DNA from 2 places in the Homoserinimonas flava genome. Region 1 is predicted to be linked to the other one. Evidence: predicted binding sites of a transcription regulator. Region 1 holds the regulator's gene; the other holds the start of a gene.

Region 1 (6,571 bases):
TTTCTCAGCGGGGATGCCGTGGGTTGAGATGGAGTATTCGCGCGAAGGCGCACAACAAGAAACAGATACTACTCGCGATTGCGGTTGCGGCGAATTCGACCGCTCTCGCGCGGTTGATCCTGCCTCAGAGCGTGCCGAGCCAGTTCGAGAGCAGGCGGATGCCGGGCGCTCCAGACTTCTCCGGGTGAAACTGTGTTGCGCTCAAGGGGCCATTCTCAACGGCCGCGAGAAAGCGACCGCCGTGCTCTGCCCAGGTGAGCTTCGCGGCCGGGAACGGCGGCATCGCGTCGATGCCCCACGTCGTCGCGGCATAGGAATGCACGAAGTAGAAACGCTCTTCGGCGATACCGTCGAACAGGGCAGACCCGTCAGGCGACTCGACCGTGTTCCAGCCCATGTGCGGCACGACCGGGGCAGTGAGCTCCTCGACCGTGCCCGGCCACTCCCCCAGGCCGTCGGTGGTCACACCGCGCTCAATGCCGCGCTCGAACATCACCTGCATGCCCACACAAATGCCGAGAACAGGGCGCCCCCCGGCCAAGCGACGATCGATGAGCTCAGCGCCATTGACACCGTCGAGCGCCCGCATGACAGCGGAGAATGCGCCCACCCCCGGCACCAGCAGACCATCAGCCGAAGCGACCGCTTTGGGGTCGGCCGTGAGCTCCACCTCGGCGCCCGCGAGCTCCATCGCCTTGACCGCGGAGTGGACGTTGCCACTGCCGTAGTCGAGCACGACGACCTTCGGTCTCGCGTCGCTCATGCTGAGCCTCGCCACGAGACCGCGTCGATGCGCTCGTCTGTCACAGTGCACCCTTCGTCGACGGGATGCCGCGCACGCGAGCATCCGGCTCGATGGCCTTGCGCATCGCCCTGGCAAATGCCTTGAACTCCGCCTCCGCGATGTGGTGGGGGTCGCGACCGCCAAGCACGCGGATGTGGACGGTGAGGCCGGCGTGGAAGGTGATCGCTTCGAAGACGTGGCGCACCATCGAGCCGGTGAAGTGACCGCCGATGAGGTGGAACTCAAAGCCAGCAGGTTCACCTTCGTGCACAAGGAAGGGCCGGCCAGAAACATCGACGACAGCACTCACGAGCGCCTCGTCGAGGGGCACCATGGCGTCACCGAAGCGGGAGATGCCGGACTTGTCGCCGAGCGCCTGCGCGAGCGCCTTGCCGAGGACGATACCGATGTCCTCGACCGTGTGGTGGACATCAATTTCGACATCGCCGGTCGCGCGCACTGTCAGGTCGATGAGTGAGTGCTTCGCGAAGGCGGTGAGCATGTGGTCGAAGAACGGCACCGAGGTCGAGATGTCAGCGCGCCCAGTGCCGTCGAGGTCGAGCGAGAGCTCGATGCTCGACTCGCTCGTCTCGCGGCTCAGCTGCGCGACCCTGCGCCCGCTCGTCGTGGCCTGCTCTGCCATGGGGAATCCTTCTGTCGCGAGAACATCGACACCTCGTCGGAGTCGGTGCGGGCGGCCCGGCCGCCCTCCGTCAAGCTTAGCGACGCGCTACGCCCCGAAGCTCGGAGGTCAGGCAGCGCCGGATGCCGCGCCGCCGAATCCTGCACCGCCAAGCTGCTCGAGCGCGTCGAGGAAGACTGTCGTCTCCTCCTCGGTGCCTGCAGTAACGCGCAGGTGGTGCGGGATGCCGAGATCGCGGATGATGATGTCGCGCTCAAGCAGGGCTTCGAACAGCGCGTGCGGATGGTGCACCCCACCGAACAGCACAAAGTTTGCTTCGCTCGGCCACACCGTGAAGCCAAGCTTTGGCAGCTCGAGGAGCAGTCGGTCACGCTGGCGGCGGATATCGTCGACCATCGCGAGCATCTCGCTCGTGTGATCGAGCGCAGCGATCGCGGCCGCCTGGGTCAGCGCCGACAGGTGATATGGCAGGCGCACGAGCCTGATGGCATCACACACCGCCGGGTCGGCGACCATGTAGCCGACACGAGCGCCGGCGAAAGCAAACGCCTTGCTCATTGTGCGCGACACGATGAGCCGCTCACGGCCTTCGAGGAGTGTTAGCGCGGAATCGGTGCCCTCCGGGGCAAACTCCGCATACGCCTCATCGACGACGACCATGCCATCGGTCGCGTCGTACGCAGCAACGATTGTCTCGAGGGTCATCGGCGTGCCGGTCGGATTGTTCGGCGCACAGAGAAACACAAGGTCAGGTTTCGTCTTGGTCACCCACTCCCGGACGAGCTCGGGTGAGAGCTCGTAGCCTGCATCCCGCTCCCCCGCGATCCACGTCGTATCGGTGCCAGCCGCGATGATCGAATGCATCGAGTAGGTGGGAGGGAACCCCAGCACGCTGCGACCGGGCCCACCGAATGCCTGGAGGATCTGCTGCAGAACCTCATTGGACCCATTCGCCGCCCAGATGTGGTCCGCGGATGCCCCGTGGCCGACGTAGCGAGCAAGACTCTCGCGCAGTGTTGTGAACTCGCGATCGGGGTAACGATTGATGCCGAGCAGGGCCTGCGCGAGCGAGGTCACGACGTCGTGGGCAACCGCCTCGGGGATTGCATGCGTGTTCTCGTTGACGTTGAGCGCATATCGAACCTGCTTCTGCGGGGCACCGTAAGGGGTGAGCCCGCGAAGGTTGTCGCGGATGGGAAGGTCTGACAGTGAAGCCACCCCTCCATCTTAGGAGCCGAGCACGCCGGACTCAGGAGCCGAGCTAGTCGGAGTACTTGGCAGGAACCAGCAGCGGCTGTCCGGGAACGACATCGGCGGAATCGAGTTGATTGACCTGCACGAAGTCGGCGATCACCTCGCGCGGGTCTTCGTCTGGCGCGACAGCACTCGCAAGGGCCCACATGGACTGCCCAGCGCTGACCGTCACGGAATCGAGTGGCGCTCCAGCGGCACCGGTGGCCGTGGCCATTCCGCCGTTCAGGCCGAGGATGAGCGCGACGACGACGAGAGGTGAGGCTGCGAGCGTCGTGAAGACAACGCGGCCACGCCGGGTAAGGCGGAGTCGGGGACGGGGCTGGTGTGCTGCGGTGTTGCTCATGTCTGGTGCTCCTTTCGCCTGCGTGCTGCTCGAAATCCGTCGACCTGTGATCATCCGGAGAAAGAATCCGCACCCGGGATTCGGCCGGGAACCCCGGGGTGCGGATCTTTGTACCGAACATATCTTCGATTGTCTTCGAACGCAAGTGCGCATTTCTGGAGAAATACGCACCGAATTCGCCGACACACTCGAACAGATGTTTGTTCTCGAGCCCTGAGGCGGATACAGTTTCGATTGTCTGGTTGAAAGCAAAGCAGCAGCCACCGACATTCGGTTTAAGCGAGGAGCCCCATGGACGAGAAGCCTTCGACTCGACGGCGCAGGAACCTGAGCGAGAAGCAGCTCGCGATCCTGGAGTTCATCCAGCGCGCCGTTGCCAACCACGGCTACCCGCCGAGCATGCGGGAGATCGGCGACGCAGTCGGCCTCGCCTCGCTATCGAGCGTCACCCATCAGCTCGGTCAGCTTGAGCTCAGCGGCTACCTCCGCCGTGACCCCAATCGGCCGCGGGCGATCGAGGTGCTTATCGACGTGCCGCAGAGCGACCGTCTCGACTCCGAGTCGATGCCGGAAGCCGGCACCGCAACGCCCATTGGCGATGCCGCCATGGTGCCCCTCGTTGGCCGCATCGCCGCCGGCATCCCCATCACGGCGGAGGAACAGGTGGATGAGGTCTTTCCCATCCCCCGCCAGCTCGTCGGCAAGGGCGACCTCTTCATGCTCAAGGTCGTCGGCGATTCGATGATCGACGCCGCCATCTGCGACGGCGACTGGATCGTCGTGCGCCAGCAGAAGACGGCGGAGAACGGCGACATCGTCGCGGCCATGCTCGATGACGAAGCAACCGTCAAGGTGTTCCAGCAACGAGACGGTCACACCTGGCTTCTGCCACGCAACAGTGCCTTTGCGCCTATCCTTGGTGACTTCGCCGACGTGCTCGGCAAGGTCGTCGCCGTGCTCCGGGCCGTCTAGCCCAGAGCCGCGCGTCGGACTCGCCCCGACGATTATCATCCCGCGAATATCATCCCGACGACGGATGCCTATGACGCCGCGCATGCCCTAGCGTCGCAGCGGTGGGGCGATTGCCTCATGACGCAACGGAAGGGCAGGCATGATCGAGGCGACAGCGCTGAGCAAGCGCTACGGGAGCAAGATTGCAGTCGACAACGTCGACTTCACCGTGCGACCCGGCATGGTCACAGGATTTCTGGGGCCAAACGGTGCCGGAAAATCGACGACGATGCGGATGATCGTGGGATTGGACCGCCCGACCGGCGGCTCCGTCACGGTGAATGGCAAGGAGTACCGCCAGCACAAGGCCCCGCTGCGCGAGGTGGGTGTGCTGCTCGACGCCAAAGCGGTGCACACCGGTCGCTCCGCATACCAGCACCTCCTCGCGATGGCAGCGACCCACGGCATCGGCAAGACCCGCGTGCGTGAGGTCATCGAACTCACAGGGCTCTCGGCAGTCGCTCGCAAGCGTGTCGGCGGCTTCTCCCTCGGCATGGGACAGCGCCTCGGTATCGCGGCCGCCCTCCTCGGTGACCCCGCGACCCTCATCCTCGATGAGCCGGTGAACGGGCTCGATCCCGAGGGTGTGCAGTGGGTGAGAAGGCTCGTACGCCACCTGGCGAGCGAGGGGCGCACCGTGCTCCTCTCGTCACATCTCATGAGCGAGATGGCTCAGACCGCTGACCACATCATTGTGCTCGGGCGCGGGCGCATCCTCGCTGACGCCAAGGTTGACGAGATCATCGCCGGTGCCGGTGGGGCCACAGTCCGCGTGCGCACCCCGCGACCGGATCTCCTCGCCACGATACTCCCAAACGCGCAGCACACTCCGCTGCACGATGGGGCGACAAGCCTCAGTGGCGTGACTGCGGAACAGGTCGGTGACGCCGCCGCCGCGAGCGGCCTCGTGCTTCACGAATTGACACCAGTGGCGAGCTCGCTCGAAGAGGCCTACATGGCCCTCACACAGGACGAGGTTGAGTACCGCGCTGGCGGAGCCGACGCAACGACGGGAGCAACACGATGACCACGACGACCGCCCCCTCAGTGCGAACCGACGCCCACCTCACGCTGGCGCGCGTCGTGCGCTCCGAGTGGATCAAGTTCACCAGCCTGCGCTCGACCTACTGGACGAGCGGCATCATCCTCTTGCTCTGGCTCGCAATCGCGCTCCTCGTTGCGGTGAGTGCCGATTTCATGCAGGTCGACGCGAGCGGCCAGCCGATCGCGGCGACCGACGATATGAAGCAGTACATCACTATGGCTGCCGTGACCTCGGGGGTGACCTTCGGGGTGCTCGTCGCGGGCATCCAGGGCGTGCTTGTCATCACTGGTGAGTACTCGACCGGCATGATCCGCTCGAGTTTTGCCGCCGTGCCAGGGCGACTGCCCGTCTTCATCGGCAAAGGCGTTGTGCTGTTCGCCTGGATGTTCCTGCTCGGCGCCGTGAGCTCACTCGGAGCGTACCTCGTCGCATACCCGTTCCTCGCGGCCGATGAGTTGGCAGTGCCGCTGGGAGGCGAGGAACTCTTGGTGATGCTCGGGGCCTCGGTGTTCCTTGGCATTGTGGCGCTCGTCGGTCTCGGATTCGGAACCCTCGTGCGCTCAGGGGCCGGCGGCATCGCAATCGTCGTGGGGCTCCTGCTCGTATTGCCAGGAGTGCTCGCGCTCCTGTCGATCTGGATCGAGGAGATTGTGGAGTTCACCCCCTACCTGCTCGACTCCGCAGGCAACGCAATGATGGCGCTGTCTGGCAACGAGATTGCCCAGCAGTACGAGCTCTCCCCAGGCATTGCGACGCTCGTCGCCGTCGCCTGGGCCGCTGCAGCGCTCATCGCGGGGGCTGCCGCGTTGAAGACGCGAGACGCCTAACACGAAGCGAAGGGATGGTCCCACACGCCGAAGCGTGCGGGACCATCCCCTCGAAGTCTGCGCTGTCGGCAGCCGACTACTGAGTGCCGACTACTCAGCGCCGATCGACACGAACTCGCGCAGCCCCGCGACATCCTGTTCACGGATCTTCGCGTGGATGCGGGTGCCAGACTCCTCATACGTCGTCGACTCGATGACCGCGCGATCGTGCAGTGACGCGACGACGTCCCCGCGGTCATAGGGAACAAGGAGATCAACCTCGACAGAGGGTGACGGCAGCAGCTGTGCGATGCGCTCCAACAGCTCATCGATGCCCTCCCCCGTGCGAGCGGAGACGAAGATACCGTGCGGCTCAAGCCCGCGGATGAGGAGACGCTGGTCGTCGTCTGCGAGATCGGCCTTGTTGAACGCGACGATCTCGGGGATATCTCGCGCGCCAACCTCACCGATGACATCGCGCACCGTCGCGAGTTGGCTCGCCGGATCGGGGTGCGAGGCATCGACGACGTGCACGATGACGTCGGCCTCAGCGACCTCTTCGAGCGTCGAACGGAACGCCTCGACCAGCTGGTGCGGGAGATTGCGCACAAAGCCGACCGTGTCGGTGAGTGTGTAGTGTCGTCCGTCGTCGGTCACCGACTTGCGCACCGTCGCATCGAGTGTG
Region 2 (6,571 bases), on a different contig from region 1:
CCGTAACGAAATCGATGAGCTGCTCAACCCGTCCGAGCAGCACCGGTTCGAGATCGGCGTAGGTGCGCACGGTGCCAAGAATGCGCTGCCACGCCCTCGCAATGTCGGCCTGATCATCGTGCGGCCAGCCGAGCGCCTCACAGATGCCGTGCTTCCATTCGATGCCGCGCGGGATCACCGGCCACGCGCTCAGGCCCACACGGCCGGGCTTCACCGCCTGCCAGATGTCGACAAACGGATGCCCCACCACAAGCACATTCGCGCCGTGCGGGCCCCTCGCGACCGCATCCGCGATCCGCTGCTCCTTCGAGCCGGCCACAAGATGATCGACGAGGACCCCAACACGGCGCTCCGGGGTCGGTCGGAACGCACGAATAACCGCGTCGAGATCGTCGACACCCTCCAGGTATTCCACGACGACACCCTCGACACGCAAGTCGTGGCCCCACACCTTCTCGACAAGTTCCGCATCATGGCGGCCCTCCACGAAGATGCGACTCGCGCGCGCCACCCGCGCCGTGTGATCGGTGACGGCGAGCGAACCCGACGCGGAGCGCAGCATCCCCGTCTTCGCTTTCGCAGCCGGGGCGACGAGCGTCACAGGCGAACCTTCGAGCAGAAACCCAGGGCCCAGCGGGAACACCCGCACGGTGCCCTTGAAGTCCTCAAGCTGCACGTGCCGACCCTCAATGCCGACCACCGCACCGCAATACCCGGTGTCGGTCCACTCGATGACAAGGTCGCCCACCGCCTCGACCGTCGGTGGCGCCGCGGCAGGCCTGCGGCGTGAAAAATCTGCGAGCACATCAGCGCTGTACCGATCGGGGCCGAAAAGGTCGTCGCTGCTCACCAGTCGAGGCTAGCTGCGGCAGACGACACCGCTGCGACCCCACGCGGATGCTCCGTGATCGCTGTGAAAAGCGCCACGAGGGAGCGATGCGTGACTAACGTCCGACACCGGGAGACACTCCCCAACCACACGCCAACCAACCGTAAGGAGCAGGTCATGGCCCAGGTAATCGAAGCAATCGATGTTGATGTTCCCGTCAACACCGCATACAACCAGTGGACGCAGTTCGAGGCGTTCCCCCACTTCCTCAGCATGGTGCAGTCGGTCACGCAGATCAACGATGAGACAATGCACTGGGTCGTGAAGATCGCCGGACAGGAGCGCGAGTTTGACGCGAAGGTCACCGAGCAGCTCCCCGACGAGCGCGTCGCCTGGAAGAGCATCGGCGGCGACGACAAGCACGCCGGCGTCGTCACCTTCCACAAGCTCAGCGACACAAGCTCACGCGTCACCGTGCAGCTCGACTGGGAGCCCCAGGATGCTCTCGAGAAGGCCGGCGAGGTGCTCGGCTTTGATGACCGCGCCATCAAGACCGACCTCAAGAACTTCAAGGAGTTCATCGAGAAGCGTGGTGTTGAAACTGGCGCCTGGCGCGGCGAGGTCGAGAACTGATCTCACCCACCCCGGTAGGACCCCCCAGCAGTGAACCCTGATGACCTCGCCAGCGCGGCGCCGAAGAACGACCTGTTCTCGGCGCTCACTGGCGAGGTCATCGCTCTGTTCGGCAGCGGGCGGCCCATCATTGCGATTGACGGTCACGCCGACAGCAGCGAAACCCTGGTGTTCGCCGATGCCCTCGCCACCAGCATCCGTTCGACGGACCGCAGCGTTGCGCGTGCAAGCCTCGGTGGCGATGCGGACCTCACCGCCGTGCGGTCCCTCATCGTCGCGCCATTCCGCACCGCCGGAGACGACGTGCTCGTTGTCGATGGCAGCGGGATCCTCGCCGACGGCCTCCGAGACCTCTGGCACTACACAATCTGGCTCGAGAGCCCACGCGCCGCGGTGGGGCCTCGCGACACCACCCTGCGGCTGCAGGCGAACGCCATCGTCGACAACCTCGACCCGGAGCATCCGCGGCGCGTCTTCGCTGATTTCTGCTAGCTGATAGCTGCTGCGCGGCCGTCAGAACAGCGTGGGCTGCGCGATTGCGCGTGCCGCGAACTCGGGTGGCAACTCCTCCGCGATGAGGGATGCCCCAGCCGCTGCTGACCGGGCGACCGTTCGTGTCTGATTCCCATCGGCATCAAGGGCGCTCGACATGACGCCGCCCGTCGATGGGTCCTCGACACCGCGCTCGAGGCCGTGGCGTCGGATGAGCGGCTTCACCTTCGCGGCGAGCCACTGGCGGTACTCCTTCGGCGCGTAGGCGCCCTTCGCATAGAGGGAGCGATAGCGGCCAACGAGGTGCGGATGCTCCCGCTGCAGCCACGCGAAATACCACTCCTTCACGCCTGGACGCAGGTGCAGTGCCGTGTAAATCACCGAGGTGGCCCCCGCCGCACGGATGCGCGCCAACGCGTGATCGAGATGATCGCGCGAATCGGTGAGGAACGGCAGGATCGGCATGAGAAACACGGTGCAGTCGAACCCGGCCTCGCGTGCCGCCGTGACCGTCGCAAGCCGCGCCGTGGCGGTCGGGGTGCCGGGCTCGACCGACTGCTGCAGCTCGTCGTCGAAAATCGCGATCGACATCGCCAGGTCGACCGGAACATGCTCCCGCGCCTCGGCGAGCAACGGCAGGTCACGCCGCAGCAGGGTGCCCTTCGTGAGGATCGAGATGGGGGTCCCCGACGATGCGAGCGCCGCGATGATGCCCGGCATGAGCCGGTAGCGCCCCTCCGCCCGCTGATACGGGTCGGTGTTGGTGCCGAGCGCCACCGGATGCCGTCCCCACGAGGGCTTCGCCAGCTCGCGGGCGAGCACCTCCCCCACATTCACCTTCACGATGATCTGGGTGTCGAAGTCGCGCCCCGAGTCGAGATCCAGATAGGTGTGGGTGGGTCTGGCGAAGCAGTAGGTGCACTGGTGGAGGCATCCGCGCATCGGGTTGATAGTCCAGCCGAACGGCATCTGACTTTGACCGGGGACCCGATTGAGCGCCGACTTGGCGAGCACCTCATAGAACGTGATGCCGTCGAACTCGGGGGTGCGCACGGTGCGCACCAGGTTGTTCAGTCGGGCGAGGCCGGGCAGGGCGCCCTCCTGCTCGCCGTTGATCTCCTGCCCGCTCCACCGCATGCACTCATTAGAACATATGTTCGGCTTACGATTTAGGTGAGATGAGGGGTAAACCAAGCGTTTCGGCCCGCAGACCGTTACCCGAGAGCACCCGTTCGGCTACCGGCTTCTGTTCCGACGTTTCGTTGCGTCAGTCGCGGCGCGACCGCATCCTTCGAATCAGAACCACGAGCCATACCAAGGCTGCGACACCCGCGACAGTCAGAGGCAGTACCACCGCGTAGTAGCCGACAGTGGCAATATCGCCGCCCTGCTGTTCGACGATGCCGCTGAATACGAAGAGAAGGATGGATACCGCGAAGAGAACGCTCGTGGCTCCAGACATCTTTCGTGAAAGAGCGCGGAGACGCGCCCTCTCCTGGTCACTGTCTGAGTTCATCTTCTGATCTGCCCTACGCATTAGTGGCGGTTACTGAATCTTTATACGCCAGAAACTAGATACAGGCTCAGGCGAGCGAAACGGTGCGCCGACGGGGAGCGGCATCTCACCCAAATCCTAAGCCGGACATATGTTCGAGTTATCCGCGCTGATTCATTCCAGAGTGGGGATCGGCTCGCCGGGGCCGGGTGGAGCCAGCACGACGTCGATGGCCTCGTCCCTGGTGATGTTTGTCGGGAAGTTGTAGCGAGCGAAGCGGTCCTTCGGGTCATCCGGGTTCTTCGGCATCGCGATGCTGGAGCGGCGCAGCGCCTCTACCAGCACATCGCGCTCCTCGGACGTCAGCATCTCCCCCTGGCGGCCCCGAAGGTTGATGCTCGCGAGACTCCGCTTGCCTACCGCGAGCACTACGGTCACGTCGCGAAAGCGCTTGTGACTGATCGCCTGAAGACGAGCAGTGTCGATGTGCTCGAAATCGGCAACAGTCCGCCCGACGCGGATCTGACCCGCATCAAGGCTGATCTCAGCTGCCGGGAAGCGAAAGTAAAGGAACAACGCGGCGATCGCGAGGAAAGCGGCCGCGACAGCGACGACAGCCGGAATAGACAGCCACAGAGGTACGTCGAATATATTCGCAGCGTGGAAGCAGATGAGCGCAACCTGACTACTCAAGAACACCGTCCACATCGGATTCGCTTGCCGTAGTCGGGCGGGCGCTCCGATTCGCACCCAGCCGGAGGCAAGCTCGACGGTTTCAGGTGCAGATCGGGGGTCTGACATGAGTGCACCTTAGCCCCGCGCACGGTGTGAATGTCAGGGGGTGTGGCGCAGGATGGTGTCATGAGCGAAGAGACCAGCGTGGCCACCGTCACCCCCAACGAAGCGATCCACCACTACGAGCTGAAGCTCGATGACGCGATCATCGGCTTCATCAACTATCGCGACGACGGCGACCGCCGCGTCATCCTCCACACGAAGATCGACGACGATCAGACGGGGCACGGCTACGGTACCCAGCTCATCGTCGGGGCCCTCGACGACATCCGCGCGCAGGGCAAACGCGCCGTCACGCTGTGCCCCATGGCGGCGGCCTATGTGGTGAAGCACCGCGACTACGACGACATCGTTGACCCGCCGCACGTGTTGGAGGGCTGAGTTTAGAAGCTGAGCTTAGAAGGCTGGGCCCACTCCGGCAGCAGCATCCCGGTAATGACGAGCTCGCGGATGCTCGGCAACAGTTCATCGAACAGCGCGGTCGCATCCACTTCGGTGAGCTGCGCGACCGCCCCGACGATGGCGCCGAGCGCAAGGTCGCCGTCGCACGCGCCCACGACGGCGGCGAGGCCGGTGTCGAGCGGCATGGTCCGAGCGAAGCCGCCACCCTGTCGCAGGGTCATGACGGTGGGGTGCTCGTCACCAGGCCAGTAGTGACGCTCTTCGGTGACGTCGCCCGCGAGCGTGAGCCGGGCATCCGCGAGCCCCTCGCCGTGCTCGGCAAGCCAGTCGTGCGCGGCGAAGGATGCAGCGATGTGCGAGCCGAGCGATTCGGTGCCGAGTTGGCCGGTCAGTCGCTCGAGGCGTCGGAGCGATGCCGTGCCAGACGCGGGCCGACGAAGTGTGATGTAGCCGAAGCCGATGCGCGTGACACCCCGCTGGGCGAAATCGTCGAGCCACGCCGTGTAGAGCGCGTCGAACTCCGGCGTGCCGGGCCGGGTGCCGCCATCACGGATCCACGTTTCGGCGTACTCCTCCACCGACTGCACCTCGCGCTCGATGACCCACGCGTCGAGACCAGTGCCGTCGGCCCAGGCACCGGCCCGTTCGAGTCCGTCGCCGTCGGCGCGGTATTCCCAGTTGCCGAGAAGCTGCGCGATACCACCGGGCGTGAGGTGCTCGGCGACCCCACGCACGACGCTCGCCACGAGCGCATCGCCCACGAGGCCTCCATCGCGATATTCGTAGCTCGGCACGCCGGCCGCCCGCGGCGTGATGACGAAGGGAGGGTTCGACACGATGAGGTCGAAACGCTCCCCCGCGACGGGGGCAAACAGGTTGCCGTGGCGAAGCTCGATCGATTCGATGCCCGCGAGGTCGGCGTTGAGGCGCGCGAGTTCGAGGGCTCGCGCCGAAATGTCGGTGGCGACGATGCGCCGCGCATGCCGGGCCGCGTGGAGCGCCTGGATGCCACATCCGGTGCCGAGGTCGAGCACTGAGTCGACATCGTTCCGCACGGTGAGGCCCGCGAGTGTGCGCGATGCCCCGCCGACACCGAGGACATGGGATTCGGGGATGGCGCGGCCGAGCGCGAGCTCGCCGAGGTCACTCGCGAGCACGAAGCCGCCGGCGCCGTGCGCGTCGATGAACCCGTACGGCCGGAGGTCGAGCTGCGGCACCACGACATCGCCCGTCACCGTGACGAGGCCCAGCGACTCGGCGCCCGCGCTGCCGAGGGTCGGGAGGGCGGCATCGAGGGCGGCGCGGGAATCATTGATGCCCAGCACGAAGAGCCGCGCGAGCGTCGCCGCAGGCTCGGCACGACCATCAATGGCGCGCAGGGCCGGCACGCGTTGGCCACGGAACAGCGCGGCATCCACCTCAGCACCCCACAGCGAGGTGAGCGTGTCGACCGTGTAGTTCGCGGCATCGAGGTCGGCACGGAGGGCTTCGACGTGGGCGAGGCGATCAGCCGCAGCCGGCACGGGCTCAGTGGGCAGGGACTGGGTGGGCACGGGCTCAGTGGGCACGGCGCTGCTCAAGCAGGCGCTGCATGCCGGTGATGCCGAATTGCGTCGCAATCTCGAGCGCCGTGTGCGAGCCGAGATCGGGATCGGCGCCCGCGTCGAGGAGCATGCCGACGAGCTCTTCATTGTTGCGGAACACGGCACACGCCATCGCCGTCTGCCCCATGTCGTTGACGCGGTCGACGTCGGCGCCGCGCGCGAGCAGGGCGGCGACAATCTGCGGATGCTGGTGGTACGCCGCGAGAATGAGGAGCGAATCGCCCTTCGCATTCGTGAGGTTCGCCGGAATGCCTGCGTCGACAGCCGCCGCAAGCTCGTCTGCCTGGCCCGTGCGCGCCATCGTGAAGATGGTCTCGACGA

Evidence for each region. The regulator LexA, encoded in region 1, represses DNA repair genes until DNA is damaged. The targets are predictions, from matches to a motif close to TCGAACANNTGTTCGA.
Region 2: the regulator LexA is predicted to act here: its motif matches at 3,100-3,115, upstream of ACY48M_RS02370 (Rv2578c family radical SAM protein).

Annotation. Positions count from the first base shown of each region.
Region 1 is NZ_JBUEQS010000002.1:634,672-641,242, reverse strand. It holds gene hisH (imidazole glycerol phosphate synthase subunit HisH) at 125-763, opposite strand; gene hisB (imidazoleglycerol-phosphate dehydratase HisB) at 804-1,427, opposite strand; gene ACY48M_RS08480 (histidinol-phosphate transaminase) at 1,536-2,645, opposite strand; gene ACY48M_RS08475 (LysM peptidoglycan-binding domain-containing protein) at 2,689-3,024, opposite strand; gene lexA (transcriptional repressor LexA) at 3,316-3,996, shown strand; gene ACY48M_RS08465 (ABC transporter ATP-binding protein) at 4,136-5,062, shown strand; gene ACY48M_RS08460 (ABC transporter permease subunit) at 5,059-5,907, shown strand; gene hflX (GTPase HflX) at 5,998-6,571, opposite strand, start outside.
Region 2 is NZ_JBUEQS010000001.1:502,665-509,235, reverse strand. It holds gene ACY48M_RS02385 (DUF3097 domain-containing protein) at 1-850, opposite strand, end outside; gene ACY48M_RS02380 (SRPBCC family protein) at 1,007-1,462, shown strand; gene ACY48M_RS02375 (nucleoside/nucleotide kinase family protein) at 1,493-1,954, shown strand; gene ACY48M_RS02370 (Rv2578c family radical SAM protein) at 1,976-3,091, opposite strand; gene ACY48M_RS02365 (hypothetical protein) at 3,624-4,250, opposite strand; gene ACY48M_RS02360 (GNAT family N-acetyltransferase) at 4,311-4,625, shown strand; gene ACY48M_RS02355 (DUF7059 domain-containing protein) at 4,628-6,214, opposite strand; gene ACY48M_RS02350 (ankyrin repeat domain-containing protein) at 6,204-6,571, opposite strand, start outside.